4 regions of the Macrococcus sp. CoH-51_TC_04 genome follow, and region 1 is predicted to be linked to each of the others. Evidence: riboswitches for the same ligand, from Rfam matches in the RefSeq annotation. Region 1 holds a riboswitch; each other region holds the start of a gene.

The links. A riboswitch is a leader RNA that binds a small molecule or an ion and turns the genes downstream of it on or off. The one in region 1 is predicted to bind S-adenosylmethionine.
Region 2: another riboswitch for S-adenosylmethionine. It lies ahead of metK (methionine adenosyltransferase); the one in region 1 lies ahead of ACZ2V4_RS05775 (methionine ABC transporter ATP-binding protein).
Region 3: another riboswitch for S-adenosylmethionine. It lies ahead of ACZ2V4_RS03870 (hypothetical protein); the one in region 1 lies ahead of ACZ2V4_RS05775 (methionine ABC transporter ATP-binding protein).
Region 4: another riboswitch for S-adenosylmethionine. It lies ahead of ACZ2V4_RS07060 (hypothetical protein); the one in region 1 lies ahead of ACZ2V4_RS05775 (methionine ABC transporter ATP-binding protein).

Annotation. Positions count from the first base shown of each region.
Region 1 covers NZ_JBVGOY010000004.1:141,551-149,250, reverse strand. Annotated here, with positions in the region: gene sufD (Fe-S cluster assembly protein SufD) at 1-690, opposite strand, end outside; gene sufC (Fe-S cluster assembly ATPase SufC) at 721-1,497, opposite strand; gene ACZ2V4_RS05785 (MetQ/NlpA family ABC transporter substrate-binding protein) at 1,686-2,510, opposite strand; gene ACZ2V4_RS05780 (methionine ABC transporter permease) at 2,565-3,260, opposite strand; gene ACZ2V4_RS05775 (methionine ABC transporter ATP-binding protein) at 3,250-4,278, opposite strand; SAM riboswitch class I at 4,351-4,453, opposite strand; gene ACZ2V4_RS05770 (thioredoxin family protein) at 4,503-4,814, opposite strand; gene ACZ2V4_RS05765 (toprim domain-containing protein) at 4,786-5,175, opposite strand; gene gcvH (glycine cleavage system protein GcvH) at 5,243-5,611, opposite strand; gene ACZ2V4_RS05755 (Spx/MgsR family RNA polymerase-binding regulatory protein) at 5,685-6,038, opposite strand; gene ACZ2V4_RS05750 (thioredoxin family protein) at 6,166-6,489, shown strand; gene ACZ2V4_RS05745 (nitroreductase family protein) at 6,533-7,066, opposite strand; gene aroD (type I 3-dehydroquinate dehydratase) at 7,135-7,700, opposite strand, start outside.
Region 2 covers NZ_JBVGOY010000009.1:22,217-29,916, reverse strand. Annotated here, with positions in the region: gene menE (o-succinylbenzoate--CoA ligase) at 1-157, shown strand, start outside; gene ACZ2V4_RS08800 (enolase C-terminal domain-like protein) at 144-1,103, shown strand; gene yidD (membrane protein insertion efficiency factor YidD) at 1,141-1,365, opposite strand; gene ACZ2V4_RS08790 (hypothetical protein) at 1,375-2,133, opposite strand; gene ytkD (RNA deprotection pyrophosphohydrolase) at 2,171-2,638, shown strand; gene ACZ2V4_RS08780 (alpha/beta hydrolase family protein) at 2,628-3,386, shown strand; gene pckA (phosphoenolpyruvate carboxykinase (ATP)) at 3,437-5,029, opposite strand; SAM riboswitch class I at 5,217-5,327, shown strand; gene metK (methionine adenosyltransferase) at 5,420-6,610, shown strand; gene ACZ2V4_RS08765 (hypothetical protein) at 6,652-6,813, opposite strand; gene ACZ2V4_RS08760 (nuclease-related domain-containing protein) at 7,031-7,700, shown strand, end outside.
Region 3 covers NZ_JBVGOY010000002.1:185,004-192,703, reverse strand. Annotated here, with positions in the region: gene ACZ2V4_RS03900 (PadR family transcriptional regulator) at 1-11, opposite strand, end outside; gene ACZ2V4_RS03895 (DUF3885 domain-containing protein) at 963-1,463, shown strand; gene ACZ2V4_RS03890 (helix-turn-helix domain-containing protein) at 1,482-1,694, opposite strand; gene ACZ2V4_RS03885 (hypothetical protein) at 1,704-2,183, opposite strand; gene ACZ2V4_RS03880 (hypothetical protein) at 2,490-2,666, shown strand; gene ACZ2V4_RS03875 (zinc-dependent alcohol dehydrogenase) at 2,846-3,997, shown strand; gene ACZ2V4_RS03870 (hypothetical protein) at 4,064-4,285, opposite strand; SAM riboswitch class I at 4,359-4,460, opposite strand; gene ACZ2V4_RS03865 (hypothetical protein) at 4,559-5,089, shown strand; gene ACZ2V4_RS03860 (hypothetical protein) at 5,213-5,461, opposite strand; gene ACZ2V4_RS03855 (hypothetical protein) at 5,458-5,658, opposite strand; gene ACZ2V4_RS03850 (thermonuclease family protein) at 5,783-6,580, shown strand; partial or broken gene ACZ2V4_RS03845 (Ig-like domain-containing protein) at 7,206-7,700, shown strand, end outside.
Region 4 covers NZ_JBVGOY010000006.1:48,723-56,422, forward strand. Annotated here, with positions in the region: gene ACZ2V4_RS07030 (Rho termination factor N-terminal domain-containing protein) at 1-783, shown strand, start outside; gene ACZ2V4_RS07035 (hypothetical protein) at 809-1,060, shown strand; gene ACZ2V4_RS07040 (hypothetical protein) at 1,114-1,284, opposite strand; gene ACZ2V4_RS07045 (TcaA NTF2-like domain-containing protein) at 1,546-2,292, shown strand; gene trhA (PAQR family membrane homeostasis protein TrhA) at 2,330-2,998, opposite strand; gene ACZ2V4_RS07055 (LysM peptidoglycan-binding domain-containing protein) at 3,446-4,480, shown strand; gene ACZ2V4_RS07060 (hypothetical protein) at 4,519-4,785, opposite strand; SAM riboswitch class I at 4,854-4,953, opposite strand; gene ACZ2V4_RS07065 (thermonuclease family protein) at 4,996-5,613, opposite strand; gene ACZ2V4_RS07070 (YeiH family protein) at 5,752-6,711, shown strand; gene ACZ2V4_RS07075 (EVE domain-containing protein) at 6,829-7,700, shown strand, end outside.

The sequences.
Region 1 (7,700 bases):
TGCACCATAGTTTACTTTCGCATTATCTTTAGCGATAACTTCTGAAATGATGTTAAGGTGACCTTTAGCTGATGTAACACCAGATAAGTAATTTTCAACGTATGTTACTTCTGAACTTTCTTCAGCTACGATTATAACGTGGTTGAACAGGTTCGCATCTTCATTATCGTGTAGCACGATGTATTGAACAGGATGTTCAATAACGACGTTACGTGGCACATAGATAAATAATCCACCATTCATCATAGCGGCATGAAGAGCCGTTAAACGATGCTCATCAACTTTAACAGCATCTGTCATATAATATTGCTCTACAAGTTCACCGTGTTCTGTAAGCGCTGTTTGTATATCGGTAATGATAACACCTTGAGATTGAAGTTTCTCCTCAATTTCAATGAATGCAGGTGTGTTGTTGTGTTGAACAATTAAGTTATGCGTGTTCTCTAAATCGATTAGTGCTTTAACAGATTCAGGTAACGCTTCTTTAGACGTAAAAGTTTCGCTTTCTACTACTTTATGATGCACATCGAAATTCCATTTATCCAGTTTCGTTTTATCTGGCTTTGGCATTTCGATTGTATTTAATTTATTAAGTGCATCTTGACGTAAATTTTGCATCCATGATGGTTCTTTACGTGCTGCTGAAAGATCCGTTAATATTTCTTGTGTAAAATCTATCGTATTGCTCATGAATATATCCTCCTATATGTTTAATCAGGTTTATGCGTCTACAGTTTCATCTTGAATATCTAACTCTTGTTTGATCCAGTCGTATCCTTCTTTTTCAAGACGTTGTGCAAGTTCTTCTCCACCTGATTTTACAACGCGACCTTGCATCATTACGTGAACGTGGTCTGGAGTAATATAGTTTAATAGACGTTGGTAATGCGTGATAATTAAGCAGCCGAAGTTTTCTCCGCGCATCTCGTTGATTCCTTTTGATACAACTTTAAGCGCATCGATATCTAAACCTGAGTCAATTTCATCTAAAATCGCGAATTTAGGTTCTAACATCATTAACTGAAGAATTTCGTTACGTTTCTTTTCCCCACCAGAGAATCCTTCGTTTAAATAACGTTGTGCCATATCAAGATCCATTTCTAAGAACTCCATATTTTTATCTAATTTCTTGATAAATTGCATTAAGTTGATTTCCTTACCTTCCTCACGTTTCGCATTAATTGCTGAACGTAAGAAGTCCGCGTTTGTCACACCTGAAATTTCTGATGGATACTGCATTGCTAAGAAAAGACCTGCTTGCGCACGTTCGTCAACTTCCATCTCTAATACGTTCTCACCATCAAGTAATACTTCACCTTGAGTCACTGTATATTTCGGATGACCCATGATTGCAGCAGATAAAGTTGATTTACCTGTACCGTTAGGACCCATGATTGCATGTATTTCATTTTGCTTAATTGTCAGGTTCACACCTTTTAAAATTTCCTTACCTTCTATCTCAACGTGTAAATCTTTAATTTCTAATACTGATACCATATTGATGTCCTCCATTTATATAAAATTTTCATCTCATCTAGTTTATAATAATTTTAATCTAAGGTCAAAGGCCTATGACATAAATCACAGTTTTAATTATAACGTAATTGAGAACGAATATGAATTAAATGAGATTAAATAATAAAAAAAGATGAATATTCCTATAGGAACATTCATCTTTTCTAATATTATTTCGCCGGGATTACAGCACCATTATATTTTTTATTGATAAAATCTTGTGTTTCTTTAGATTGTAATGCTTTCACTAAAGCTTTAATTTTAGCATCACCTTTGTGTCTTTCTTGTACCGCGATCAAGTTTGCGTAAGGTGAATCACTCTTTTCAATCGCAATTGAATCTTTTAATGGATTCAGTTTATTTTCAAGTGCAAAGTTAGAGTTAATGATCACTGCATCACCTTCACCATTGTTATATGATTTCGGTAAGAATTCAGCACTTTGCTTGTTGTTGAATTTAATGTTCTTCTTATTTTCTTTAATATCTTTAAACGTAGCTTTTACTGGATCTACGCCATCGTTCAATGTGATTAATCCAGCTTCAGTAAAGAATGATAAGAAACGCCCTTCTTCAGCTGGGTTATTTGATACAAATACTTCAGCGTTTTCTGGAAGCTCTTTTAATGATTTATATTTCTTTGAGTAGATAGCCATCGGTTCGATATGGATGTTACCTGCTGATTCAATTTTATATCCTTTTGCTTTCTTCTCAGTGTCTAAGTATGGTGTATGCTGGAAGAAGTTTGCATCAAGCTCACCTGCATCTAAGAAACGGTTCGGAGTTGTGTAGTCATTGATTGTCTTAATCTTTAAAGTATAGCCTTCTTTTTCTAATACTGGTTTAACTTGTTCAAGTAATTCCGCATGCGGTGCTGGTGAAGCGCCGACAGTAATCGTCTTATCGTCTTCTTTAGAAGCTTTCTTTTCGTTGTCTCCACAAGCTGCAAGTACAAGTACTAATGTAGCTACGAATAATAATGATATAAACTTTTTCATTTAATTCACTCTCTTTCCGTTATTTAATTTATAGTCAAATTCCATTGGAACTGATTATCGTTTATCAATACGTTTTGTGATTATATCACCGATAAATTGTATCGCAAATACAAGCAGTAATATTAACACTGTCGAAACTAAGATGACATCATTCTGTGCTCTAGTGAACCCTACTAAATAAGCTAGGTTCCCTAATCCACCTGCACCGATAACCCCGGCAATGGCAGTAGACCCTACTAAAGCGATTGCTGTTACTGTAATACCAGACACAAGTGCCGGTAAACTTTCAGGAATCAATACTTTACGAACTAATGTAAAGGTATTTGCACCCATTGACTGCACCGCTTCAATAACACCCTTATCAATTTCTTTCATCGCAATTTCAACGAGTCGCGCATAAAATGGTGAAGCTCCGATGATGAGTGCCGGCAATGCGCCTTTTACACCACTAATTGTCTGCATAATTAAGTTAGTAAACGGGAACAGGAGCAAGATTAAAATGATAAATGGTATCGCTCTGAATAAATTCACTAAAAATGCAGTGATGGAATAAAAGATGCGCACTCCTTTATTGTTACTGCGTGATGTGAGGAATAAGATAATCCCGATAATCAACCCGAAGAAAAATGTAAAGAAGGTTGCAATCAATGTCATTTGCAACGTTTCTACCGTTGCTGTCCATACATCTGCCCAAATTACATTTTTGAAGCTCAGCATCTCTTTAAGCGTATCTAAAAAACTAGTTTGCATCTTGTTCTACCTCCACTTCTACACCGTGACGCTTAAGTTCATCCGCAATTTTCGTAAGATCACCATTCACCGACGTTAAATGGACGATTAAATGTCCAAATGAGCCTGCTTGTGTATGCTTTACGTTACCTGCCAGAATATTCATATCCAGACCATACTTCTGTATCACCTGACTGACAATCGGCTGTCCTGTAGCAGAACCGATGAACTTAAGTCGAAGCAGTGCCCCTACAGGATACTCTGCTTTAATCTCCTTGATAGAAGCTTCCAGTTCTTCGTCAGAGATATCATCTTTTACGAAGCGCTTCGTAATGTTCGTCTGTGGATTGTTGAATACACTTAATACTGAACCTTCTTCAACGACCTTACCGTGTTCCATCACTGCGACACGATGGCAGATTTTACGGATAACTTCCATCTCGTGTGTAATCAGCACGATTGTTAAGTTCAGCTTCTTGTTGATATCAACGAGCAGTTCAAGAATTTCGTCTGTCGTCTGAGGGTCAAGTGCACTTGTTGCTTCGTCACATAACAGTACTTTCGGATCGTTACTCAGTGCACGCGCGATACCTACACGCTGTTTTTGACCCCCAGACAGTTCGGAAGGATATGCATTTTCTCGACCATTGAGTCCAACAAGATTGATTAATGACTTCACCTTACCATCGATATCTGATTTCTTAACACCTGCAATTTCCAGTGGCAGCGCAATATTGTCATACACTGTACGCGACCATAACAAGTTAAAGTGCTGGAAGATCATCGAGATCTTCTGGCGTTTCATATTCAATGTTTTCTGATCAAGTTGATTGATAATATCATTATCAACCACCACTTCACCAGACGTCGGTTTTTCTAAACCGTTAAACATACGGATTAACGTACTTTTACCCGCACCACTAAAGCCGATGATTCCATAGATTTCACCTTGCGTAATATCCAGTGAAACACGATCTACAGCAGTGATGTCACCTTTTTTCGTTGTAAAAGTCTTTACAACATTATTTAACTTAATCACGTGCATCCTCCTAAAATAAAAAGTCGTCTTCCTTAAATACATAAGAAAGACGACATAGTGATATATTCGACTCTCTCATCTTCTAAAGTTTACACTTTATGTGAATTGGCACCATTTCTTTTCAGACGGTTGCCGGGCTTCAAAGGGCACATCCCTCCACCTCTCTTGATAAGAGCAACTATTAAATTGTTTTGTTAATGATTTTTATAATAAAGCAGATTGAATTATTCGTCAATAGATTTCGATAAAATTTCGTATATTGAAGTAACAGACTCAAATCGAAATATCGTGTCAACGACTTCATTGTCTTTGACGATGAGCAATACAGGTACACTTGAAATCTTATACTGTGTACTGAGGGATTCATAATAATTCAAATCAAGCTTTAATATATCCATCTTCAGTGACATGTTAACGATATCCAGCATCTTTTCTGCGAGTTTACATGTGCCACAAAAAGGGGTGTAGCCAAAAATAATATAATTGTCTTGTATTCTTTCTAGATCTTTAGATTGCAAATGCGTTCTGATACTCATAAGGTTGCGACTTACCTTTCCATTCAAACTGTTCTTTAATTTCAAAGTCATGACGACTGACAACTTTCGCTAAGTAATCAAGTGGACAATTACTCACCTCACCATACTTTGAATCGATATAAATATGATGTCCTTCGCTTAAATGACGCTTAAACCACGCTCTGATCTTGCGCCCTGCTTTATCACTGTCGGTCATGATGTACACTTTATGATGATACAGGTCTTCAATCATGGCATCTAACTTCTCGATGCCCATTGTGCCATTTGTGCAAATAATATGTACAGGTTCCGTTAATACTTCTTGTAATCTTTTCTTGTCTCGCTTACCCTCTACCACGATGACCTTCTGAATTACAGACATTTTCCATCACCTTTTTCGTCATATTAAAAAATCCTTGATAAATTTATTATCAAGGAAAGTATATCATTTATGCATTAATCATTTCATCATATTGCGCTTGATCCATTAATTCATCAAGTTCGCTGTCATCTGCTTCAACTTTGATCATCCATGCTTGGTCCATAGCAGATTCGTTTACTAATTCAGGAGAATCTTCTAATTCAGAGTTAACTTCAACAACTTTGCCTGAGATTGGAGCATATAATTCAGAAACAGTTTTAACCGACTCAACGCTACCAAATGGTGAACCAGTAGTAATTTCATCGCCTACTTCAGGAAGTTCAACGAATACGATATCCCCTAGTTCTGATTGTGCAAAGTCTGTAATTCCGATTACTTTTACGTTATCTTCTAATTTAACCCACTCATGATCTTTTGAAAATTTTAAGTTCGACATTATAAGCCCTCCATATAAATAAAATACTTAACACTTTTATAATGACATAATGTAAGCGTTTCTTCAATCTTTTTTATAACCAAGTTTGTTTATAGTCCGCTTCTTTGAATCCTAAAGTGATTCTATCCTTATTTACAGCTAAAGGACGTTTTACAAGCATTCCATCTGAGGCAAGAAGCTCTAATTTCTCTTCATACGATTTATCCGGCAATGTTTCCTTTAAATCAAGCTCCTTATACTTTGTGCCTAGCCTGTTGAATAATAAATCCACATCAACACCAGTATTCTTAATAATTGTATCAAACTCTTTTGCAGTGGGTGTATGTTCCACAATGTGAATCGGCTCGAAACTCACACCATTATCCGCAAGGTATTTTGCTGCTTTTCTACAGGTTGTACAGCTGGGTAACTGATAAAATTTAATCATATGTAACCTCCTGAATATGATACCTCAATCATAACAACTTTGTAAGATTACGACAACTAAGCGTTTTCTTTTCTTTACTTCTTAAAAAGAAGTATAATATAAGAAAAGTATATAAGGAGTAATAAAAGTGAGAACAATTAGTCAATACGAAGAGTTTAAAGAAATTATTGCAAGTGAGGAACCTGTTGTTATCAAGTTCTTCGCAGATTGGTGCCCAGACTGTACGCGTATGGACTTTTGGATTGATCCAATTGTTGACGAATATCACAACTATAACTGGTATAAGATTAATCGTGACCAAGTGCCTGAAGCAGCAGATGAAAACGACGTTATGGGCATTCCAAGCATCTTAATTTTTAAGAATAGTGAAAAGCTAGCACACTTGCATTCAGCGAACGCCAAAACACCTGAATCAGTGAAAGCATTTCTAGCAGAACATTTAACAAAATAACAAAAAACTGCGCGTCCGGTTAACTGGATGCGCAGTTTTTATTTTAAAATAGCGTAATCAAGTTTTCTTGCTTTCTTTCTTTGTATGGTGCTTCAGTTTGTGCTGTTAAATAAATTACACCATAGATTATTTCATCATCTTGAACATTTAATGCATCGTTCATTTTTGGATTTAGATAGGGGGGCTGTGTTTTTATGCAGCTACCAACACCGTTTTCAAATAGAGCGAGTGATAGTGTCTGCATAAACCCGCCAACTGCAAGTAAATCTTCAAAGTTTTCTTTCTGACGGCGATCGCGTTTTCCAACTATGACGAGTACTCCAGCTAACTTTCTAACTGTTTCAATATGCGTCTGATACTTCTCTTCATTGTTTTTAAATGCGATATCAGCAAACAATTGTCCAAAATCAGCTAAGCGTTCTTTCTTCACCCATACTACACGCCACGGTTCACGCATACCATGGTTTGGTGTATATGTCGCGAGTTCGATAGAATCCTTAACCACGCTGTCGTCAACTGTCGTATCTTCATATTGCTTAATACTTCTTCTCTCTTTAATTGCCTGTTTTAATTCCATAAAAAACATCCTCTCACACTAATTGATAACTATTATCAATTATAGTAAAAGGATGTTCATTTGTAAACTTAATACAGTGCAAGCCGATGATGCAGATCACGTACATGAATCTGTCCTGGTGCTACAGGTTCACCTACATAGCCAAACGTCATTGACGAACCAAATACACCACATGCAAGTCGTGTTATCTTGCCGATTTCACCCATCGCTATACCAATAACATTCGTATCATAAGCTTGCTTCGTTTCATACACTGCATCCATTAGATTCAGCACATCTTTACCATCATGAGGCATTACTGCAAGTTTACAGTAATCTGCATCTAGTGTAATCATCTTCTTGTACATCGCAAGCATATCTTTTATACGAGGTGTGTACTGAAATTCATGATGACTGATCAGTACTTCAATTTGATGCTGACGCGCGAGCTGTAATAAATCTGTCATGTATTGTTCATAAATCATTAAATCAATATCAATAATATCACAGAGGTCATTTAAAATTATAAACTTAATAATCTCATAATAATCTGCAGCTTCTATCGTTGCTCGGTCTCTATCATCGAACATACGATATGTAAACAACATCTTCTTATTTGGAAAACGGCTTCTAATATATAGAAGTTCATCTTTAT
Region 2 (7,700 bases), on a different contig from region 1:
TGACGATCTGGATGAGAAGATTATAAATGTCCTATGTGACCGTCTTGCGAAATATAAACATCCGAAACAATTTATCAGAACAGATTCACTCATACGCACATCAAACGGTAAAGTATCACGTCATAAAGTGAAGGAATGGTTTGATGGAATGTACTGAGCTTAATTTATATACATATGAAGCACCATTCAAAGTACCGATTAAGACAAATCTCGTTCAGATGAATGAACGTAAAGTGCTTGTAGTAGGCGTTGTTATCGACGGTGTGGAATATTTTGCTGAAGTAAACAGCTTTGAGACACCATGGTATCATTACGAGACGATTGCAACATCGATTGATAACTGTACAGATATCTTTAATAGCGTAAAGCATATTGATATACCCTCGATCGAAGCATTGCAGCCTTACTTAAAAGTGGATGCCCCGAACGCAAGCAGTGCATTTGATGTCATTGCCTATCAATATTTCAATCCGTTAAAGAGTGTTACTGTACCAATCGGTGAGACACTGCATCAAGGGGTTTCTTCATTTAATCATGATTCAAAGCGCATAAAACTAAAGATGCATCATAATATTGCCGAACAGGTGCAAACGATACGTGAGTCCAGCAATATACCGATTGTAATCGATGCGAACGGACTGTTACAGGAAGATCACTTCGAATTACTTAATACACTATCACAATACGACATATCATATATCGAACAGCCGTTTAAGCACATTAAACTGTACGATGCATTACTGAAACGTCACCCGCATATTCCACTGGCCATCGACGAAAGTGCAACAGATTGTCAAACGATTCAAGCATTTAGAGATATCGGTGTGACGACAGCAGTCGTTAAATATAGTCGTATCGGCGGTATTACGAAAGTACAGTCATTACCGAAGCAAATGACTTACGTATCAGGAGGGATGTATGAATTTGGTCTCAGCAAATATGTTACAGCGATGCTTGGAGAACAGTTTGGCACAGTGCCTGACGTTACAAAGAGAGGCACTTATTTTGAGCATGATTTTACAACGTACGATGAAGCAGTATCAGACGGCTGTTTAACAATGACACCGCCCGTAGTACAGAAAGAACAATTAACACAACTATAAGAAACGCTCACTACAATGATGTAGTGAGCGTTTTACTCTAACGTTCTTTCTTCGGCGGTACCGGATCAAATCCTCCTGGATGGAAGGGATGACATTTGAGAATGCGCTTCACGGTTAAGTAGCCGCCTTTCATTGCACCATGTGTTTCTATTGCTTCTAATCCATATTGAGAACATGTTGGATGGAAGCGACACGCAGGGGGTGTCATCGGCGATATAAACTTACGATAAAACTTAATCAAGGTTAATAATAGTTGTTTCATAACATTCCTCTATTCTTCACTGTACATCTGCACATTCGTTTCATTAAGTTTCGAATATTCTGTCGTCTGCTCCATTATGATCTCAATAGGTTTATTCCCATGCTTGCCACTCACTTTCAATTTGAAGTTGAGGGTCTCTGGATCATATTGTGCATTATATGTTATGTCATAGCTGCCGCTCTCAACAGTCAAGTCAGTAATATCATTAAATACTTTAATCTGGTTCATACTTGATTGATGAAACCCATATTGATAAAGGGCTAACAGCGATTTAGACTTACCCTTATAGGTTAATCTATTGTCCTCTTGCTTTACATTATCAATCGTTGGTTTTATGACATCCTGTAGTAGGTGCGTAATATTTACAATCTGTGACTGCACACCTGAGAAGTAATCATTATCTGCCTGACGTGCACGATAATTCAAATACTTCGCTTTCGGATATGTTGTAACATCTCCATTATCTAAATTAAAGATAACAGATTTCACATCATATTTCGCATGATTAGACTTAGCGTCTATCTTGAGCGCACTTTCATTGATGGAATCATATTCAGAGTCAGTCGTCTGTGTAAACTTTGTCGTGAACTTATCATACATCGCAATCGTTTCATTCTCAGAATGAAGTGTTAAGCTTTCTGTATTCTTAACACGCTGCTGAAGCTTTGTTAATAGTTCATCGTTCGTCAGCTTCTTTTCTTGTTCTTTGGTTGAACAACTTGCGAGAATTAATGCTAAAATAAATATAACTACAGAAAATTTCTTCATCAAATAACCTCTTAATAATAATAGATTGGAGACTGCTATGGAATTTCATGACCATGCCGGAAATAAAGTCTTACTGACTTTAAATGATCAGCCGGATAGCGATAATAAACATGTACTTATCATAACAAATTATAACGGGAAATACTTACTTACGCATAATAAATTTCGTGGTGTGGAGTTTCCAGGTGGCAAAGTTGAACAAGAGGAGACGTCACTAGAAGCGGCAAAGCGCGAACTGTATGAAGAGACAGGCGGAATAATCGATACGATACGCTATATTGGGACATACACTGTTTATGCAGGGAAGCCATTTAAGAAAGACGTGTACTATGCACAAATTAAACATATAGAAGAACAAGACGATTATATGGAAACGAACGGGCCAGTGATTGTGGCAAAACTTGATGAAGTGGCAGAGAGCGATAAAAGCTTTATATTAAAAGACGACTGCGTCAACTATATCGTAGGGATATTACAGAAAGATGGGGAATATGATGTTCAATAGAACGAAGATTAACGCACAACTCGGTGGCATTCCTTTTGAGACGTTTGACTATCAATCAGATGACTATATCGTTAAAGCAATGATCTATGAACCGAAACACGTGAAACGCATCGTCATCTACTTAAGAGGCGGGAAAGGTGCAGTCGGAACGGTTAGACCAGCGAGACTGATGCAGTTTGCGTATAAGGACACACTGGTTGCAGCACCGTATTATCGCGGTACACACCAGAATGGTCAAGATGAATTCGCAGGTGCAGATAGAGAAGACGTCTATGCACTTGTAAGACTGTTAAGAGCACAGTACGACGTACCGATACACTTCGTTGGATTTTCGAGAGGCGGAATACAAGGGTTAGTAACGTATCAGGAAGCTGACGTGACATCCTTTATCACATGGGGAGGAGTGTCGAGTATCTACTATATGTATGATGAACGACAAGATCTTCGCAGTATGCTGAAACGCCTCGTCGGACCAATCAGTAACAAAGCGGCGTATGACCGACGAGAAGGGATTAATCTCGTAACGAAAGATAGCCCGCCAATCATGATTGTACATGGTACAGAAGACAAACTTGTCAGTATAGAGCATGCATATATGCTGATCGATAAATTAAAACAGCTCGGAATTAAGCATAAAGTGTTATTTATTGAAGGGGAGCAGCATGTGATGCGTCCAGACAATGAACGCTATGTATTACAGGAAATTGAAAAGTGGATGGAAGAAGTGGAAAGGGAAATAAAATCATAATATAGTAGATGAAAAAAACGCCACTTTAAAAAAAGCGACGTTTTTTTGTGCTATCCTCTAAAATTAAATCCACCTTTAGTTTCGATTTCAGCGGACTTCTCACCAAACTTCTTAAAGTTCTCCTGGAAGCGTAATGCCAAGTCTTTTGCTTTCTCATCATAAGCATCTTTGGATACCCATGCATGACGGGGATACAGAATCTCTGCCGGTACACCTGGTACATGCTTCGGAATATTAAGTCCGAAGATTTCATCCTGATGATACTCAACTGTCTTCAGTTCGCCGCTAATCGCACGTCGAATCATAGAACGTGTATGCGTTAAGTTCATGCGGCTACCGACACCATACTCTCCGCCAGTCCATCCTGTATTCACAAGATAAACTGCTGCATCATGTTTATCGATTAGATCCCCTAACATGTTCGCATATACTGTCGCATGTAACGGTAAGAACGGTGAGCCGAAGCATGTAGAGAATACCGGTTGTGGGCTTGTTACGCCACGTTCAGTTCCTGCTAATTTAGATGTAAATCCACTTAAGAAGTGATACATCGCTTGTTCTTTCGTTAATTTAGAGATTGGAGGTAACACACCGAACGCATCAGCAGTTAAGAAGATGATTGTATTCGCGTGTCCTGCAATTGATGGTAGAACGATATTATCGATATTATCGATTGGATAAGCTGCGCGAGTATTTTCAGTTAAAGATTTATCCGTGTAGTCCGGCACACCTTTTTCATCGACCTTAACGTTCTCGAGGATGGCACCGTAACGAATTGCGTCGTAGATCTGAGGTTCTTTCTCACGAGATAAGTCGATCGTCTTCGCATAGCAACCGCCTTCGATATTAAACACACCGTTGTCATTCCATCCGTGCTCATCATCACCGATAAGTTTACGCTGTGGATCTGCAGATAGTGTCGTCTTACCAGTACCAGATAATCCAAAGAATAACGCAACGTCCTTATTCTCACCGACGTTTGCTGAACAGTGCATGCTCATAATGCCTTGTGTTGGTAATAAGTAGTTCATCACACCGAAGATACCTTTTTTCATTTCGCCGGCGTATTCTGTACCACCAATTAAGATGATCTTATGACGGAAACTTGTAATGATGAATGTTTCAGATTTCGTTCCATCAACTGATGGATCAGCCTTAAAGTGTGGTGCAGAAATAATTGTGAAGTCAGGTGTAATGTTTAGTCCTTCTTCCGTTGTTTCAGGACGAATAAACATTGTACGTGCAAATAGGTTATGCCAAGCAAGTTCGTTCACAACGCGTAGTTGTAGTTGGGATGATTTATCAGCACCTGCATAGCCTTGGAATTCATAGATCTTTTCTTTTTTGCTTAAGTAGTCTGTCACTTTATCCAGTAAGTTTAAGAATACTTCTTCTTCGATAGGCTGGTTGATTGTACCCCAGTCGATGTTATCTTCAGTTTCAGCTTCACGCACGATGAACTTATCTTTCGGTGAGCGTCCAGTATATTTACCGGTTTCGCTACGTACCGCACCGGATTCTGTTAACACACCTTCACCGTTGAATAGAATTTCCGTAATCAATTGTGTTCTTGATAATTGACGTTCTAGATTTCCAGTGTTTAATTTGCTCAGTTGCTCAATTACTTGAGTATTTTCCCCCATGGTCAGCCTCCAAAAAGTTATTGTTCTGCTTTTGTAAGCAGTTTCATGAAATAGTATAACATATCAATTTGAAGGTTTCATATAAATTATGTATAATCTTTATATTCGAAATTATTCAGAAAATTTCTGATATATGCGGTATTGTTGACAGTGAACATAAAGTTTAGTAATATCTAACTTGCGGATTCTCTTATCCAGAGTGGTGGAGGGACATGGACCCTTTGAAGCCCAGCAACCCTTAACAATGTGTTAAGTAAGGTGCCAAACCGTTTGCAGATTAATTTCTGAACGATAAGAGTAGAATGGTCGTTTATTGTGCCTTCTCTCTTACTAGGAGAGAAGGCTATTTTTTTTATAGTCCCGTAATTAAATTCAAGGAGTGTAATATATATGACAGACCGTAAATTATTTACATCAGAATCAGTAACAGAAGGACATCCGGATAAGATTGCTGACCAGATTAGTGATGCTATCTTAGACGAAATCCTAAAAGGAGATCCTAAAGCACGTGTTGCTTGTGAAACATCTGTAACAACAGGTATGGCGTTAATCGCAGGTGAAATCACAACGTCAACGTATGTTGATATTCCTAAAGTCGTGCGTGAAACAGTTAAAGAAATCGGTTATACACGTGCAAAGTTTGGTTATGACTTCCAGACGATGGCAGTGCTGACGGCAATCGATGAGCAGTCACCAGATATCGCTCAAGGTGTGGATAAAGCGTTAGAAGATCGTGATTCATTAACGGATTCTGATATTGAGTCAATCGGTGCAGGTGACCAAGGTTTAATGTTCGGATTTGCTTGTAACGAAACAGAAAGCTTAATGCCATTACCAATTTCTTTATCACATGAACTTGCACGTCGTTTAACAGAAGTACGCAAAGACGGTACGTTAGATTATCTACGTCCAGACGGTAAGACACAAGTTACTGTTGAGTATGATGAAGCAGGGAAACCGAAACGTATCGATACGATCGTTATCTCATCTCAACACCATGAGAAGATTGAACTTGAACAAATTCAGGAAGATATTAAAGAACACGTGATCAAGCCGGTTGTTCCAGCGGATTTAATTGACGATGAAACAAAATACTTCATTAATCCAACGGGTCGTTTCGTAATCGGTGGTCCTCAAGGGGATGCGGGTCTTACAGGTCGTAAGATTATTGTAGATACGTACGGTGGTTATGCACGTCACGGTGGCGGTGCATTCAGTGGTAAGGATGCTACTAAAGTAGACCGTAGTGGTGCATATGCAGCACGTTACGTTGCGAAGAATATCGTAGCAGCAGGTCTTGCGGATAAGTGTGAAGTACAGTTAGCTTACGCTATCGGTGTAGCACAGCCTGTATCTATCTCTGTTGAAACTTATGGTACTTCAGACTACACGGAGCAGCAGCTTGTTGAAGCGGTACGTAAAACATTTGATTTACGTCCAGCAGGAATTATCCAGATGTTAGACTTACGTCGTCCAATCTACAAACAGACAGCAGCGTATGGTCACTTCGGTCGTACTGATGTTGACTTACCGTGGGAAGCGACAGATCGCGTCGATACATTAAAAGCCAATTTATCATAATAATAAAAGCTGTAAACCAATGAGGTTTACAGCTTTTATTATTATTCTTCAGTTGTCTCTTCTTCAGTAGATTCTTCAGTGCTTTCCTCTTTTGCTGCATCTTCAGTTTTAGCATCATCTGATTTCTCTTCATTACCACAAGCTCCTAGTAGTAGAGTTGACGCGAATGATCCTGCCAGTAACATTTGTTTGTACTTTGCCATTATCAAAACCTCCAATGTAGTTTGTCCGAGTATAGGTATGGACACTGCAAGTATTCCATTTAGATATTAAGGTATTGTTAATCTATTATAAAATAGTGTGAAATTTCTATTAAGATGTGAAAAGCAGTTTTATTTTTAAATTAATTTATCTAAAACAATGAAGTTGTGTCTCTTTTTCTTTATAATGAAACTATTAAACATTAGAAAGGTGAGAGCTATGTCTTTATCAAATTTACAACCCATGCATTATATCGCACTTGGATTAGCAGTAGCACTGTTGTTATTCATCGTGCTCTTTATATATGCACTATCGAGCAAGAAGAAAGCAATACGTGCAAAGGAAGAAGCACTGAACAAAGAACGTTCAGAAATGAAAAGTAACTACGAGGAATCTAGTGAAAAATCAAGATTAACGTTTAAGAAGGAACTTGCTGAACAGAAAGATACATACGAAACACAGTTATCGACACAAAATGCACAGATTGATTCACTGAAATTATTTTCTAGAGATAAGGGAGAATATTTAACGGATTTAACATTGATTAACCTTAAAGATAATCTTGTCGCACAAGAACGCATCCGTCCAGAAGATATGCACGTATTAGCGAATATCTATATTCCAGGAAAACGTGTGAAAAGTACAGATAAGCTAGATCACGTTATTTTAACACGTACAGGAATTTACGTAATCGATTCTAACTACTGGACAGGACATCTATACCACGGTATTAGTGAGATGCAGTTTGATGGGGAACCGATATTTGAAACAGTATTCAACATATTAGAACTAGATTCGAAATCTGAACAGACAATCTGTCTCGATAAGGGAGAAGACGGTTCAGCACAGTTCAGGTCATACAAACATTCGATAGAAGAACTGAAGCTAA
Region 3 (7,700 bases), on a different contig from region 1:
TGATTATTCATATCGCACTTCATTATATCGTACCACGATATATTACGTTATATTTGAAATTTATGTAAGAAATATTTGGATTTTAATTGATATTGAGAAATGTGTAGTGTTAAATACAAATTGCTGCTATATATAGGAATGCAATTGCCGAGAAGATACCATAAATAATAGAGTAAGGAGAAATAAAGATGAATAACTTTTTAAGGTTAGAGTATAGACAATGTTAATCATATGATAATGACTGTTGAAATTGATGCTTTAATACCTGCAGTTATACTTTATGAAGATCTGAATAGGAAGGGAGATTTACATAAAGACTTTCCATTTCTAATTCCAGTGTATTTTAATGAAAATGATAAATTAGATGATAATTGTAATTTAGCTTCTATTCAAATTTTTACATTGTATAGGGAGGATAGAAGTTTAAAGTATAAGGAACATATATAGGCATTGGCAGAAGCTTTTATAGAACATAGAGAAGTAATGTAAGAGGAGTTAATATTCAAAAAATAAAATTGTGATATTTTAACAAATGTGTTTATAATTATATATAAAAATATAAAGGAATGTTTATTAAGTATGAAAACAAATAAAGATGTTGTTTACACTGGTTTAGGAGGATTTTTCAGTATTATACTCATTCAATTTTTAATGAGCTATTTAACTACAAGAAATGTGTGGGAATGGTATGAAATATCTAATAATGTTATTCCCTTTTTAGTGTTTTTCATAATAGTTTTAATTATTATTAAAGAATATAATGTTAGGAAAATAAATCGATAGAAAAGTTTAATTCATTAGCTAATGCATATAGTATATATAATAGTTTTACTTTTATTCTAGGATATTATGTCTCGTCAGAATTATACGGGATAACTTCTAGTTTGCGCATAGGAAATCTCCAACTTAAAATTGATTCAAATTAATATATATGTAATAACATAACAGACATTGGAGGCTTTATGGATTACTATCAATTTATGTCCAGAGATATTATCGAACAAAATTTAGAGTTCGAACATATTGAACTCGTAAAAAATCAAAGTCGTTTTATAGATAATGATAAACTCAATCACGCTGTATTTGAACAGGTAAGATTTGAAATGGCGGATTATTTTCATGTTTTATTCAAAGATGTTGAACAGATAAAGATAATATTTTGTGTTGCATATAAAGATAGGTATTATCGTTTAAATTTAATAAAGTATTTTAAGCAATTTGAACGATTTAATTTTAGTCTCTATCATAATGAACTAAGTGATAATTGTCATCAATATGCATATATTATTAACAAACGTGATTTGAATTTACAAAAATTAGTTAAAGATATTTGTTATCAAGATTTTGCGTATGAATCTCAAACCTTTAGAAAAGCATCTGTTTTAACAATAATTACAAATTTAGATGAAGATATATTTTACTACCCCTATGATGATCGGGGCGTTGTCATATATAAGAAATGAAAAGAAGGTATCTGAAAATTACTCAGATACCTTCTTTTCATTGACAATAATATCACCAGGCTGACAATCAAGATAGTCGCATATTGCTTCTAAAGTGCTAAAACGAACTGCCTTTGCTTTTCCAGTCTTTAATATGGATAGATTTGCGATTGTAACATCAACCGCCTTTGATAATTCAGTTAAAGAAACACCTCGCTCTTTTAATACTTCATCTAACTTTATTTTGATCATAGTATACACCTATATTGTTAAGTCGTTTTCTTCTTTAATTTTTTTTGATTCTTCGTATATAAATAGTGAAGAAAGAATTACTATACCTAAAATAAATAATAACAGATTTGTTTCTACTGTAGTATTTAATAATGTTGAATATTCTACAGATGCATTAAGATATTTCTTAGCTAAGTTAAGACCTCCATAGCCAATCGTTAATATCGCAATGAGCATTAATTTATCATGATTGATTGTATTAAAATAATCTGCAATATCCACTTTTTGCATAAGTTGAAAAGTGAATATTAAAATCATTAATAAAATTATGCATTGAATAATATAGATTCCAAAGTAATATAAACCTCGATTTGAAAAATGCCATAGATCATTACTAATTGAATTTGAGAAGAATTCTGAAATCGTCACTATAGAAGTAAGTAGTGTGACAATAAATGCTAAAATTACAAAGTACTTTGTGAACTTTAAAGATGTGATACTTTTATTCATTAAAATCTCTCCTTTATCGTTTATCAATAAAAATATAACATTATATTTATCGAAAAACAATAAATTTATTGTTTTTCGATAAAAAATTATATATGTGATATCGAAAGCGGGAATATTTTTATGGGACTATCTATTTAGGTGGACTGTACAAATGGCTGATAAATCATTGTTGTATATTGAAAATTATCGTATAATATGAAATTTATTTTAATGTAATAAATATAGGATAGTTACAATTTGTGTTTTAATTTTTACTTTCAATACAATATATGAAATTTAAATTTTAAATGCAAAGGAGAAAATATTATGACCGAGAGAAATAATAACTGGCCACCAAAGCACCATGGTGAACATAATCCTGCTGGCCGCACGGGTAATACTGATTTTGATGCACCGGGTCTAAAGGGGAGAGAAGACGAAACTTATGAAAAAGCGGCCTTTGGTGGAGCGGATTTTAATGATGCTAGGAATTTAAAGAAATAAAGATATTATGATAGTAACAGTAATCCTTACTTTTAAATTTTCTTACTTACTCCGCCACCGTCTCTCTTCTATTGTATGCTTGCTTAGGCATACACTTTCATAAAATACATGTTTTGAAATATGTAAAAGAGGTATATAGTAACAGATTCAAAATTTGTACTAGATGGGGGTTTCTATATATGAAAGCAGTAACTTATCAAGGACACAAGAAGATGGTAACGAAAGAAGTCGAAGATGCTAAGATTATCGAATCCACTGATGCGATTATTAAGATAACAGCTTCAGGTATTTGTGGATCAGATTTACATTTATATCACCAAGGTGATTTATTCATGGAACCTGGTTTTGTTATCGGACATGAACCTATGGGGATTGTCGAAGAAGTAGGTAAGGATGTAAAGAACCTGAAGAAGGGTGATCGTGTCGTTATTCCTTTTAATATTGGCTGTGGTGAATGTTTCTACTGTCAGCATGACATGGAATCTCAATGTGATAATTCTAATGAGACGCCTGCTAACTGGAAGTTAGATAACGGCGGATTATTTGGTTTCGGTAACCTTCATGGCAATCATTGGGGTGGACAGGCAGAGTATTTAAGAGTACCACATGCTGACTTCTCTTCATTTAAGGTGCCAGATAATAACTTAAAGGATGAGCAGGTATTATTCTTATCAGACGTTGCACCTACTGCATACTGGAGTGTAGAACATGCAGGCGTTAAACCAGGAGACACTGTAATTGTGTTAGGTTGTGGTCCTATTGGATTAATGGCACAGAAGTTCGCAAAATTAAAAGGTGCTGAAAGAGTTATTGCAATCGATAATGTACAACACCGTCTTGATCATGCGAAAAAGTATAACGGTGCTGAAGTGTATAACTTTGATGAAGAGAAAGAAATTGGAAAGTTGCTTAAAGAAAAGACACAAGGTGGCGCAGATGTTGTCATTGACTGTGTAGGTATGGACGGGCAACAATCAAGTCCAGAACCGAAGTTATCAAGACGTTCTCAGCAACGTGGCACAATTAGCCCGATCATTACAGCTGCTGAATCTGTAAGAAAATTTGGTACAATCCAGCTTACCGGAATCTACGGTACTCCTGCAGATAATTTCCCGCTTGATCTGATCTTTAACCGTAACGTTAGGGTGACAAGTGGACAAGCACCTGTAATTCACTTGATGCCTAAACTCTATCAGATGATTAAAGACGAAGTATTTGATCCTACAGAGATCATCACCCATACTTTCCCGCTAGAAAAAGCTGATGAAGCTTATAAAGTATTCGATAAGAAGAAAGACAACAATATCAAAGTTATACTTAAGCCTGAATAGATGATAGCAAGCGTTTAAATATAGAAGGAAATCTCAGTGATGATCAATCACTGAGATTTCCTTTTTCTATATATGCTCTATCGTAATCTTTAGGCCCTCTACGACAAACTCTATTTTCTTCTCTCGTTCTTTACTGACGGAAGGAAGCTGGTGCTCTGTTTCGATTTCTCTAAGTTCACGTTCCAGCTCATTGATCTTGCCGACCTTATGCATATTAGAAGCATAGGAATTCGGCTTTCTCTTTCTTACCTCATACAATTCTGCTAATACATCTGCTCTTGTTCTCATACAAAACACTCCTTATAAAATGATTACAATAAAAATAAGCTCATCTTAAAGTAAGAAGAGCTTTGTTAAGAACTTCTTATCTTTCAAGATTACATCTTGTTGGAATTAGCACAGTGCATAAGCCTGCTGCTGAGGTTTCATAGGGCCAAGTCCCTCCACCTACTCTAAATAAGATACGAGCTATTTTTTTGTATATTTATTATAACATACTTTGCTAAAGTTGAAAAATATATATATTATTAAAATATGGATTATAGTGGAAGGAGTGACACCATGTCATCTATTATTAGTGCTGGATATGATATTTTAAATAAACAGTTGTCGCCATTCATGCAGTTTAAGAATCAACATCGCGTGAGGTTTTACGAATCGCGTTTAACGTATTTTAAATATCGAAGATTAGTGGGTCATATCTTTGGTGGAGATGTTAATTTATTATATTTATCAAGTGCCTACAATAAATGTAATTTCAGGTTATGGACAGTATTGAATATTTCAAATTATCAGGAATATAAGATAGAACAGAAGCACTATGATCTAGTAGTGATGATGGCGAATATTAATCATCTGAGTCAATCAGATGCGGTAAACTATATCAAATATACGAAAGTTAAAGAAAACCATCCATTTATCAGTTATTTGTATAACGAGCAGACTTTCATTAGACTCAGTCCATTCTATATTGATATCATCTCTGAAGATACATCAGTCATTGAATGGATCAAGCGTGAGTTTGAACGAGAATATGCACACGACTTCGATATAAATGAAGTGATATCGGAAGCAGAGTGGTATGGTAAGTAACGAATAAGACAATTAAAATTATAATCGCATAGAGTATAATTGTACTCTATATCGTGTCTGGCATTATTGCGTGGATATATGTGAAAAATAACCATCCCATAAATAATTTATGGGATGGTTATTTTAATTCATACGTTGTGTAAATATTAATATAAATATTAAAAGTAACAGCAATGAATATAAAAAGGCTTTACCTGTATGTTTTTCCAGCGTTGCTTTATAAAGCAGTGTAGTCACTAAACCAACTGCTGCAATGTCCATAACATATTCAAACACAGGGATAAATATTTTAATTATTAAACCAAGTCCTAATAACCCTAGGAATATATTTTGTACCATTTCAATTTTATTTTTCTTTTGCTCTTCAATCATTCCGGAACCTTCTTTCTAATATAGAATATATATACAAACACGCTTAAGAAGAAGTAGTAAAATGCACATACACCGAGGCCATCGACATATGCTTCTGATAAACTTCTATTTCCTGTCGCTGCAAATATCAAGCTGCCAGCGACCCAAACGATGGATATGATTATAAAGTTGAATAAGAATAAGACTTTAATCACCATTATCAAGACTCCTAACAGTATTTTCTATATTTTAACAAAAAAATAAAAAATATTAAATTATAGTCTATCTTTTTCGTACAAGTTGATTATAATAATAGTAAAATAAATTATTCTGGAGGAAAAAATGAAGCGTATTAAAATTTTTACTATTTTATTATTATTGTTTTCTTTTTATCCAGCTACTCAATCACACGCCATTTCAAAGAAAATTCCGGTGAAGTTTGTATCAGTAGTTGATGGTGATACTGTACGTGTTAAGCAAGGTAATAAAGCAATCACACTTCGTTTGTTGCTTATTGATACACCTGAATCGAAGGATCCAAAGAAACCTGTCCAGCCATATGCGGTAGAAGCGGGGAAGTATTTGGATAGCTACTTACGTTATGCGAATCTTTCGATGCAGTATGATAACAATCAAAAGACAGACCGTTATGGCCGTCATCTTGTATATCTATATGCCAACAATCGTTTAGTCAATGATGAAATGGTACGTTCAGGATATGCACGTATAGGCTACGTCTATTCTCAGAAGTATTATCTAAATGCACTTAAGAAAACCGAGTCGGTTGCGAAGGCTAAGAAACTTCGTATCTGGTCGATTCCTGGGTATGTGAATACACGTGGTGAAGGATTTATCTATAATCCGAAGAAGCCCGTCGTTAAACAAGCATCAAAACTAGCACCTAAGCCAGCTGCAAAACCAGTTGCGAAACAGCCTGCAACAAAAGCTGGCTATCCAACTTCAAAATATCGTAAAGGTGCACCGAAGACATTTAAAAATTGTACGGCAATGAAAAAATCCTATCCATATGGCGTGACAATTCATCATATCTCTTATAACAAGAAACATGATCGTGATAAAGACAAACTTGCTTGTGAAGCATCAAACGTAGCATACCAGCCATGGATGAAGAATAACTAAAAGCAATCCTGATGGGATTGCTTTTTTTGTACAATCAGAATTGAAGAATATTATAGAATGTGAGCTACTACAGGAAATTCTTCCGCTTTTTTAGTAGGTCGTAGACGAAGCGCGCCATATCTTTGTTTTATAACAATACTAATAAACTACGTCTTACAGGAAATCTGTAAGACGTTTTAAGTTTAGTTAATCATTTGTGACTTCGACTTCTATATAGAAACAATGTGTTATAAGTATAATTGTTCTATTTATACAATGTGTTTTTAGAGAATAAAAAAGACAATATACTCTCGAAAGTTTCATTATAAAAATTCACCGTATGAAAACATTCACAAAATACAGTGATTTATGTCACAAAATAGCAAAATTTTTAGAGTATAATTACATATATTTTTATTATGTGAATATAACAAAAATATATGTAAAAAACCTATTATAAACCCTTATTAAAGAGTTTTATTAGATTTTAAAGAGTTTGAAGTTTTATTATATAATAACTTCCTTTTTGTAATAATTAAAAATAGGTAAAGTATATTTCTATATTTTGTGAATTTTTTCTTGTTTTTATTTATTTTTTTTGTATAATTCAAATAGTGTTCAAAAAATGAGTAGGGGAAGATTTAAAATGAAAAAAATATTGTTTATTTTTGTTGTATTGTCCATGATTATATCTTTGGCAACTCCAAATGTAACGTTAGCTCAAGATTTAACTCAAAATATAATAAAAGATATTAAGATAGAAAATGAAAAAACTACATTCACAAATCGAGATCGTGTTAAAATTACAGTGGATTTTGATGCGTCAGGTAGAAAGATTGAACCAGGAGATATGATGCTTGTTCAGTTGCCGGATGAACTGAAAGGATTTGAAACGAGTATGAACCTTTCAAACGCTGATGGTAAAGTTCTAGGAAATTGTAATGTCACTACAAATAATATTTCATGCACATTCAATGAAAACGTAAAGGATCTCACAAACATTAAAGGCCAGTTCTATTTCACGACTGAATTTAATGATGATGAGCAAGGCACGAAACAAAAGAACTTAAACTTTGGTAACACTGCAATTACAAAGTCAATCACAGTTGACAATCCAGTATATGGAGAAGCAGGCGTATCC
Region 4 (7,700 bases), on a different contig from region 1:
CTTGCAGTAAGTGATAATGAAACTGTGAGGTTTAATCGAGATATTCCGGATACATTATTTCTATTCTATCCTGAAGCAGATGAACATCTCGTAATTCCAAAAGATGTGAAACAACATTTCAAGCAATTTATCGAAACTCATCCGGATATTAACAGTGATATCCAGCTGATAGAGTTCTATCATAGTGCGTTCAATTTATATGGATTTGTAAGTTTAAAGCAGCTCGCAAAACTTCAATATAAATATAAAGGACTTCAAAAAGATGAACAGACAATCAAAGAAGAAATAACACGCCTATTACCTGAATATAAAGATTTAATTCAACATAGAAGTGTTAAACATCGCGATTTAGCACAAGTTAACTTGAATATGAAAGCTTTAACGCATGGTAAGAAGTACTATGAGCCAGCTACTGAATCGGAGTTTCTGAACTACAAAGATCCTTACTTTACTGAACCATCAGAAGCGATAGAGGCACTGAGAACATTGTTAGATGACATGGTAACAGAAGAATATAGAGGAACATATACAGCACAATTAATCACAGACACAATTATATTTGGTCTACGTGCAAATGATACACCGGAATTCATATTGAAGCATATACAGCAGATTGAAAATAGTGGATTTTTAAAAGTAGAGGATCTTACATTACCTGAGTATATCGTTCGTGCGATCATTGATACACGTCTTTGGTCTTTAAATGGGCATAAGACACAGCAGAAAAAGGAACGTAAAGTCGTTCAGGTTAAACAGAAAAAGAAAAAAAGAAAGAAGAAATAATATACACTGAGGAGGAAAAGTACCTTTGAATAAAACAACTACAACAATTTGGAATAGAGCATATAATATATTAAATATTGCTGTTATTTTTATGATTATCATAAGATTAGTAACACAAGTAAACCTGAATTTATTAATCGTATTATCTTTCGCAGCACTATTGATATTAGGATTACTAGATAGTCTCGATAGAAATGCATTTAAAGAAAATATGTTCAGACACGTGTTCGATCTTATACTGCTTATATTATTTAGTTCACTGTATTTTGGAGGTTAATCGCATTATGAAATAAAAAATTGTGAAGAATGTTGGATATTCTTCACAATTTTTTATTGTTCAGGTAAAGGAGAGACATCTACTAGTCGCACAGTATCATGACTCACAAACTGGAGTTCGTCGAGATAAATTGTAATATAACGTAATAATCGAAGTAAAGTTTGTTCGTCATTATTTGTTTCCATGATACGATTATAGTTGAGCGCACTACAACGCAATCGCATAAAAGAAGGGGCCTCCTGGTACTGTAAATTTCTATATATAGTACAGCTCCATTTATTATTAAAACGATCGAAGATTTCATAGGCTTTTAATGCTTCTATCGTAGGCACCTCCTTCTATTTTATTAGAATATAACATGTAAAATGAAAAAATAATACATTAATATAAAAATATGATGTTGCACAATATATTTGCGTGATAAATGTCACAGATCAGAAGTTGAGAAGATTGTGATATTATAAAGCTAATAAAGGGGGATGCTTATGAAATTAATAAAGTATCAATGGCCATTAATAATATTATTACTTACAGCATGCAGTCAAGATGACAATCAAATAAGTAAGACAGTGAAAAAAAGTACGACAAATGCACAGGAAAGTGTACCTGTTAAGCAGATTTATAAAGTAGCATATAAGGATCTTGCTGAGTCAACAATGAAGCAATTGATGAGGAAAATGCCGGAAGCATATAATATACGTAAATATCAATTAATTCAGCCTTATATTAAAGCGGGTTCAGAAGCGGATAAGTATATTAAAAATAAACTGAAGACAGGTATGTTTGATAATTATCAGATTCGATCATATAACATTGAATCTATAGAAGAAGATAATAAGCATCACGTCCATGTAAAGGTATCAAGAATAATGAAATCTAATGGAACAAATAATATTGAAAGTAAAGTGGTCACTGTATATGATCTCTCTTATAATAAAAAACATAAAAGAATGGAGGTTTACGACTTTAATGATTATAGTGTGACGCCTGTAGTAAAACAGCGCACACAGCAAGTTGCAAATATTGATGGCGCAATAGAAAAAGTCAGAACAGAACATATGGCACGTTTAATAAAAGAGAATCCAGATAAACAGGTCGTCTTAATTGCTGGAAATGATGAAGAAGATGCAGGTGGCAGTTATTTCAAAGTGAAAGCAATAGATAAACATAATAATTTTTTAATCCAGACGTTTAAAATATATAAACATAATGGATTGCTAGTCGGAGAATAACAAGCGTGACACGAGTGTTTGCTCGTGTCACGTTTATTTATTGTATAAAATAAAGCAAAGCGATGAAATGACATAAAGCACCTAGGATTATAAAGAAATGCCAGATCATATGGAAGTAGTGACGGTTTTTCTGTGCATAGAACCATGCACCTATCGTATACATTAACCCACCGGCGATGATGAGCAGTATAAAAGTCAAACTTGCTTTACTGATTAACGATGGAAACAGTACGACACCAAGCCAGCCCATTCCTAAGTACATGGCAAGGCTAATTTTTGGATTCACATGTTTTGCTGTTGCCTTATAGACGATACCAACAATAGTAATAACCCACTGGGTGATCATAATTGTGATGCCGAGCTTCCCTCCAACCAGATTTAATGCGACAGGTGTATATGTGCCGGCGATAGCGATATAGATCATCGCATGATCTATGATTCTCATCACTAATTTATGAACAGACTTCGGTGGCATTAAGTGATAGATAGATGATGAGATAAACATTAGGAATATGCTGATTAAAAACACACTGATACCGAAAGAAAAAAGGCTACCGTGCTGTACATATGACTGTACCGCAAAATAAGGAAGAGTAAATAAGATGAGTAGGGCAGGCACACCATGAGATACAGAGTTACCAATTTCTTCTCCGAATTTTAGTTCTTTTATGTCATGGAAATTATATTTTGGTGCAGTAGGCTTCATACAATTCATCCTTTTTCTTAAATGATGAGACAATTATATCATGGTTAACGAATAGATACGAAAATTAGCCAGAAAATGATAAAATAATGAACCTCATATATAATATTGCAAAATTGTTACAAGTTTTATTGATATGATAGTAAAACAATAAAATTTAATCAGAATATTGTATTATTAATACTTATCGTAACAAGGAAATGTAAAGATTGTTATTGAGATACTTAAAAAATGTCGAAATGTTATAATGGCTTTATTTTAATGAATCGATCTAATTATTGATATATCAACGTTTTTCAAAGCTAAATGTTTTAATAGGTATATGTGCTAAAATAGTTCGTTTTTGGAGAAAACTTTAAAATTGAAAGGAAACTGTAATATTATGCATATATATTTTGTGTAATAATATAAATATCTTATTTTTTAACAATTATTATACGGAGGACTTGTATGAAGAAGAAATTAACTTTCGCTGCTATAACAGCTACAGCCGCCGCATCAGCTTATTCTTACCAAGCAGACGCAGCGGAACACAGAGTCAAAGCTGGGGAATCACTATGGTCTATTGCCAATCAATATAACACATCAGTTGCTCAACTTAAGACACTGAACAACTTGTCTTCAAATTTGATTTTTCCGAATCAATCATTACAAGTATCAAGATCTGTAAGCAATACAAGACCAACTACTGTACAAACAGTGAATCGTCCTGCAGTACAGAGTGGTGGGAAGATACATACTGTAGTATCTGGAGATAGCTTATCTTTGATAGCGTATCGTTACAATACATCTGTAAATGAACTTATGCGTCTGAATAATTTAACAGGATACTTAATTTTTCCTGGGCAAAGACTTAAAGTATCTGGAACTACAACGACAACGGCAGTATCCACAACAAGGCCAATTGCAGTGACAAGTAATGCAACATCCCATGTTGTGAAGCCTGGTGAGTATTTATCTTTAATTGCTAATCGTTATGGCATCACCGTTGCACAACTTAAATCATTGAATGGTCTGACATCAGATTTAATATTTCCGAATCAGAGATTAGTTGTTAAAGGTAATGGAGTACAAAGCACACCTACTGTGCGTCCGGTAGCATCACATGCGCCTGTTTCAACTACAGTTACCAATTTCGTTACACCGGTATTTGCACATTCTAATTTATATGATAACGGACAATGTACATGGTACGTGTTTAATAAACGAGCATCCATGGGAAAAGGAATTTCTACTTATTGGTGGCATGCACGTAATTGGGCAAATGGTGCGATTAAAGACGGTTATACTGTAAATAAAACGCCGGCCTATGGTGCGATTGCACAAACGTCTGATGGATATTATGGACATGTTGCTTTTGTTGAAAGAGTAAACGCAGATGGCACGATTCTTGTTTCAGAGATGAACTATGCAACGGGTGTAGGGGTGATTGGTTACCGTACGCTTAATCAATGGCAAGTATCAAGATATGTATTTATACATTAAAAAAGAGATAGCGTCTGCTATCTCTTATTTTATTCTGCTTAGGAAATACTGTGAAGTGCTTGATACTTATCGATGAGTTGTTTTTCGATTCGTGCGAGTTCGATATGTAACGATTTGATTTCATGGCGTAATAGAAATTCATCGTTACGTGCATCTGCCTCATCATACTGATCATTACCGAGTTGGCGTTTCAGTTCTTTTATTTTGTTTGTTCGTGCAATGCTCGCTGCATAACTAGTTGGTGTAATGCTGTTCCATTTTGTGAGTTCCTGCTTTAATGCTCTATAATCTTCTAAATTTCTCATGATTAACGCTCCCTTTTTATTGTATTGAAGATAAAAAAACAACGCCTCCTATAAGAAGCGTTGTAAGGTTCTTATAGTCGGATTACTCCGCAGGAATTAGCACCGTGTTCTTGCGAACCGGTTGCTGAGATATCATTGGGCCTGTCCCTCAATCTCTCTTTATAAGAATGCGTTATTTAATTATTTTCTATTCCATTATAACATATTTTCTTATGATGTGAAGGCGGACTTTATTCCTTTGATTAATCCATCTATCGCTGCATCTAGTATGCGATGCAGTGATTCTCTAATCTTCAGCATAATATCTGTCTCTTGCTGTCTTTCTTCTTTAGTAGAATTAAAACCTTCTCCGTCAACGTTCACATATCCTTTAAGAGACCATATTTTTAAACTTTCAGCTTTGGCCTTTCGTTCTGCCGCCAGCATTCGATTTAAATAATCTTTCTGTTGATACACATAGCCGACTCGAGCGTATCCTTGTCTGACCAGCTGTTCATTAATCATTGTATTACCACAGTAAAGATAGACTAACTCTCTCCCGTATCGATCTTTCTTCCCTTTTGTGTCGTATTGGACACTAAGATCGCAAGTCTTTACAAGTGATTCTGTATAACGTGCCGCTTCAAGAGCATATGGCTGAACGGGTGTATTTGGTTTTTTTGACTCAGGCGTATCAATGAGTAATAGACGGACTGTCTTTTTGCGGTTATTAATTTTCAATGAAACTGTGTCTCCATCAATAGCACGATCGAAGGTCGCCGGTACCTTTGGCATATCACTTTGAAAGGATGAAAAGTTTAATGTGAGAAACAATAATAATAAATTCAATTTAAAACCTCGTTTTTAGCAATATCCTTTAATTATAAACAAACATACGTTCGTAATCAATAGGTATAATGAATTCGTGCTTTAGATATCATCACATGTTAGATATAATAGACTCAACTAGAAAGTGGAGGCGATGTGATGAAGGTTAAAGGAGTGTTTTTGTGTCTATTGGTCGCACTGATTGCCACATACTTGGGTTATATTTTCCCGTTAGTTGGTAGTATGATCTTCAGTATTATTATTGGTATAATCATAGGCAATTTAATAAATACAGCACCTTATGAAGAAGGTATTAAGTATAGTGGTAAGAAGTTACTTCAATACGGCATTATTCTGATGGGATTTACGCTTAGTTTTAAAGCAGCATTGAGTCTAGGTGCATCATCCTTTCCACTCATCATCACGAGCATCGCTGCCGCTTTAAGTGTGGGTGTTTTAGTGGGCAAGTTATTTGGTGTTAATCAGCGTTTAAGTACTTTAATTGGCGTAGGCACAGCAATTTGTGGGGGATCAGCAATTGCAGCAGTAAGTCCAATAATTAAAGCGAAAGATGAAGAGATTGCATTTTCTATTGCTACAATTTTCCTATTTAACATTATTGCAGTATTTGTCTTTCCGACAGTCGGTCACTGGTTACAATTTAGTGATACAGGCTTTGGATATTTTGCCGGTACAGCGATAAACGATACGAGTAGTGTAGTTGCAGCAGGTTATGCATTTAGTGAGGATGCTGGAGATACAGCAACGGTCGTCAAACTTGTACGTGCACTTATGATAGTACCGATTTGTTTAATATTCGCATTATTGCAGGCAGGTCAATCTTCTGTAAATTTAAAAAAGGTCTTCCCTTGGTTTATATTGTATTTTTTCATAGCGAGTATCGTTGCAAGTATTATTCCGATACCGGAATATATCACATCATATATTAAGACTTTATCTACATTCTTAATGAGTACAGCTTTAGCTGGAATAGGTATGACGGTAGATATAGGCAAGTTTTTCAAAGTTGGTATCAAACCGCTAGCGTTAGGTGCAATCACATGGATGGTTGTAATCGTAATGAGTTTAGTCATGCAGCAAGTATTACATATATGGTAGGTGAGTATAATGAAAAAGAAACTGTCATTTTCAGTGTTACTTGCGTTTCTTGCAGTATTATTTAAGAAGGATAATGTAAAATAAAAAGAATTATAAGTGGATTTAGGAGGAATTTGTGTGAATTATTTTTGGTTGAATTGCGGTTATAATAGATTTAATCATTTTGAGGATTTGATGAACCAAGTCTCAGTTTTTGATTCGACAGTGCATTTTAATCCGAATGAGGGATACCAGGCATTTAAACGTGCAAACCCTGGAGATCGCGTCATCTTTTACCTTGTACAAAATAAAATTGGTTTACTTGGGGCTGGAGAAGTACTTAAAGTCGAAGAGCCAAGACGTGGACAAATTAAAATTCATTTTAAATATGATACAAAGCTTGCACCTTTTACGAAAGACTATTTAATTCGAGATGAAAATTTAAAAGAGACGATACAAAGCATGAAAGAGCAGTTGCTGAATCCGATCTCAGAAGCGGACTATAACAAAATTATTAATGTCGGCCAGTATAAAGAAAAAATTAACCGTTACTTCTTAATGAAAGAAGAAATACCATTTGAATCAGGTATGGAGTATACCATTTATGTCAGCAACGTTAACGGTGTACATCGTTTAGGCTATAAACATTATGGAGAGATGCAACCAGAAGATAAGGTCATTATCTATAAAACGAAGCCGGAACGTGGGATATATGGTATTGCAGAAGTCGTTAAAGGAAAGCATGGGAATAAACCTGTACCCGGGAGGACAGATGCAACTGCAATTATCATTAAATATATCGAAGATGTGACACCTCGAACAATTTATGAATTAGATCGTGAACTGATGTTGCGTGCACAATATTTCTTAGACGAAAAATGGAATGAATCTGTGACAGAGATTACTAAAAATCAATATCAAGCCATGTTAGAACCTTCTGAAACGAAAGCGACGCCTACAGCACCTTCCATAAATGAAGTGATAGAAACAGCACAATACAGCGCGCGAAA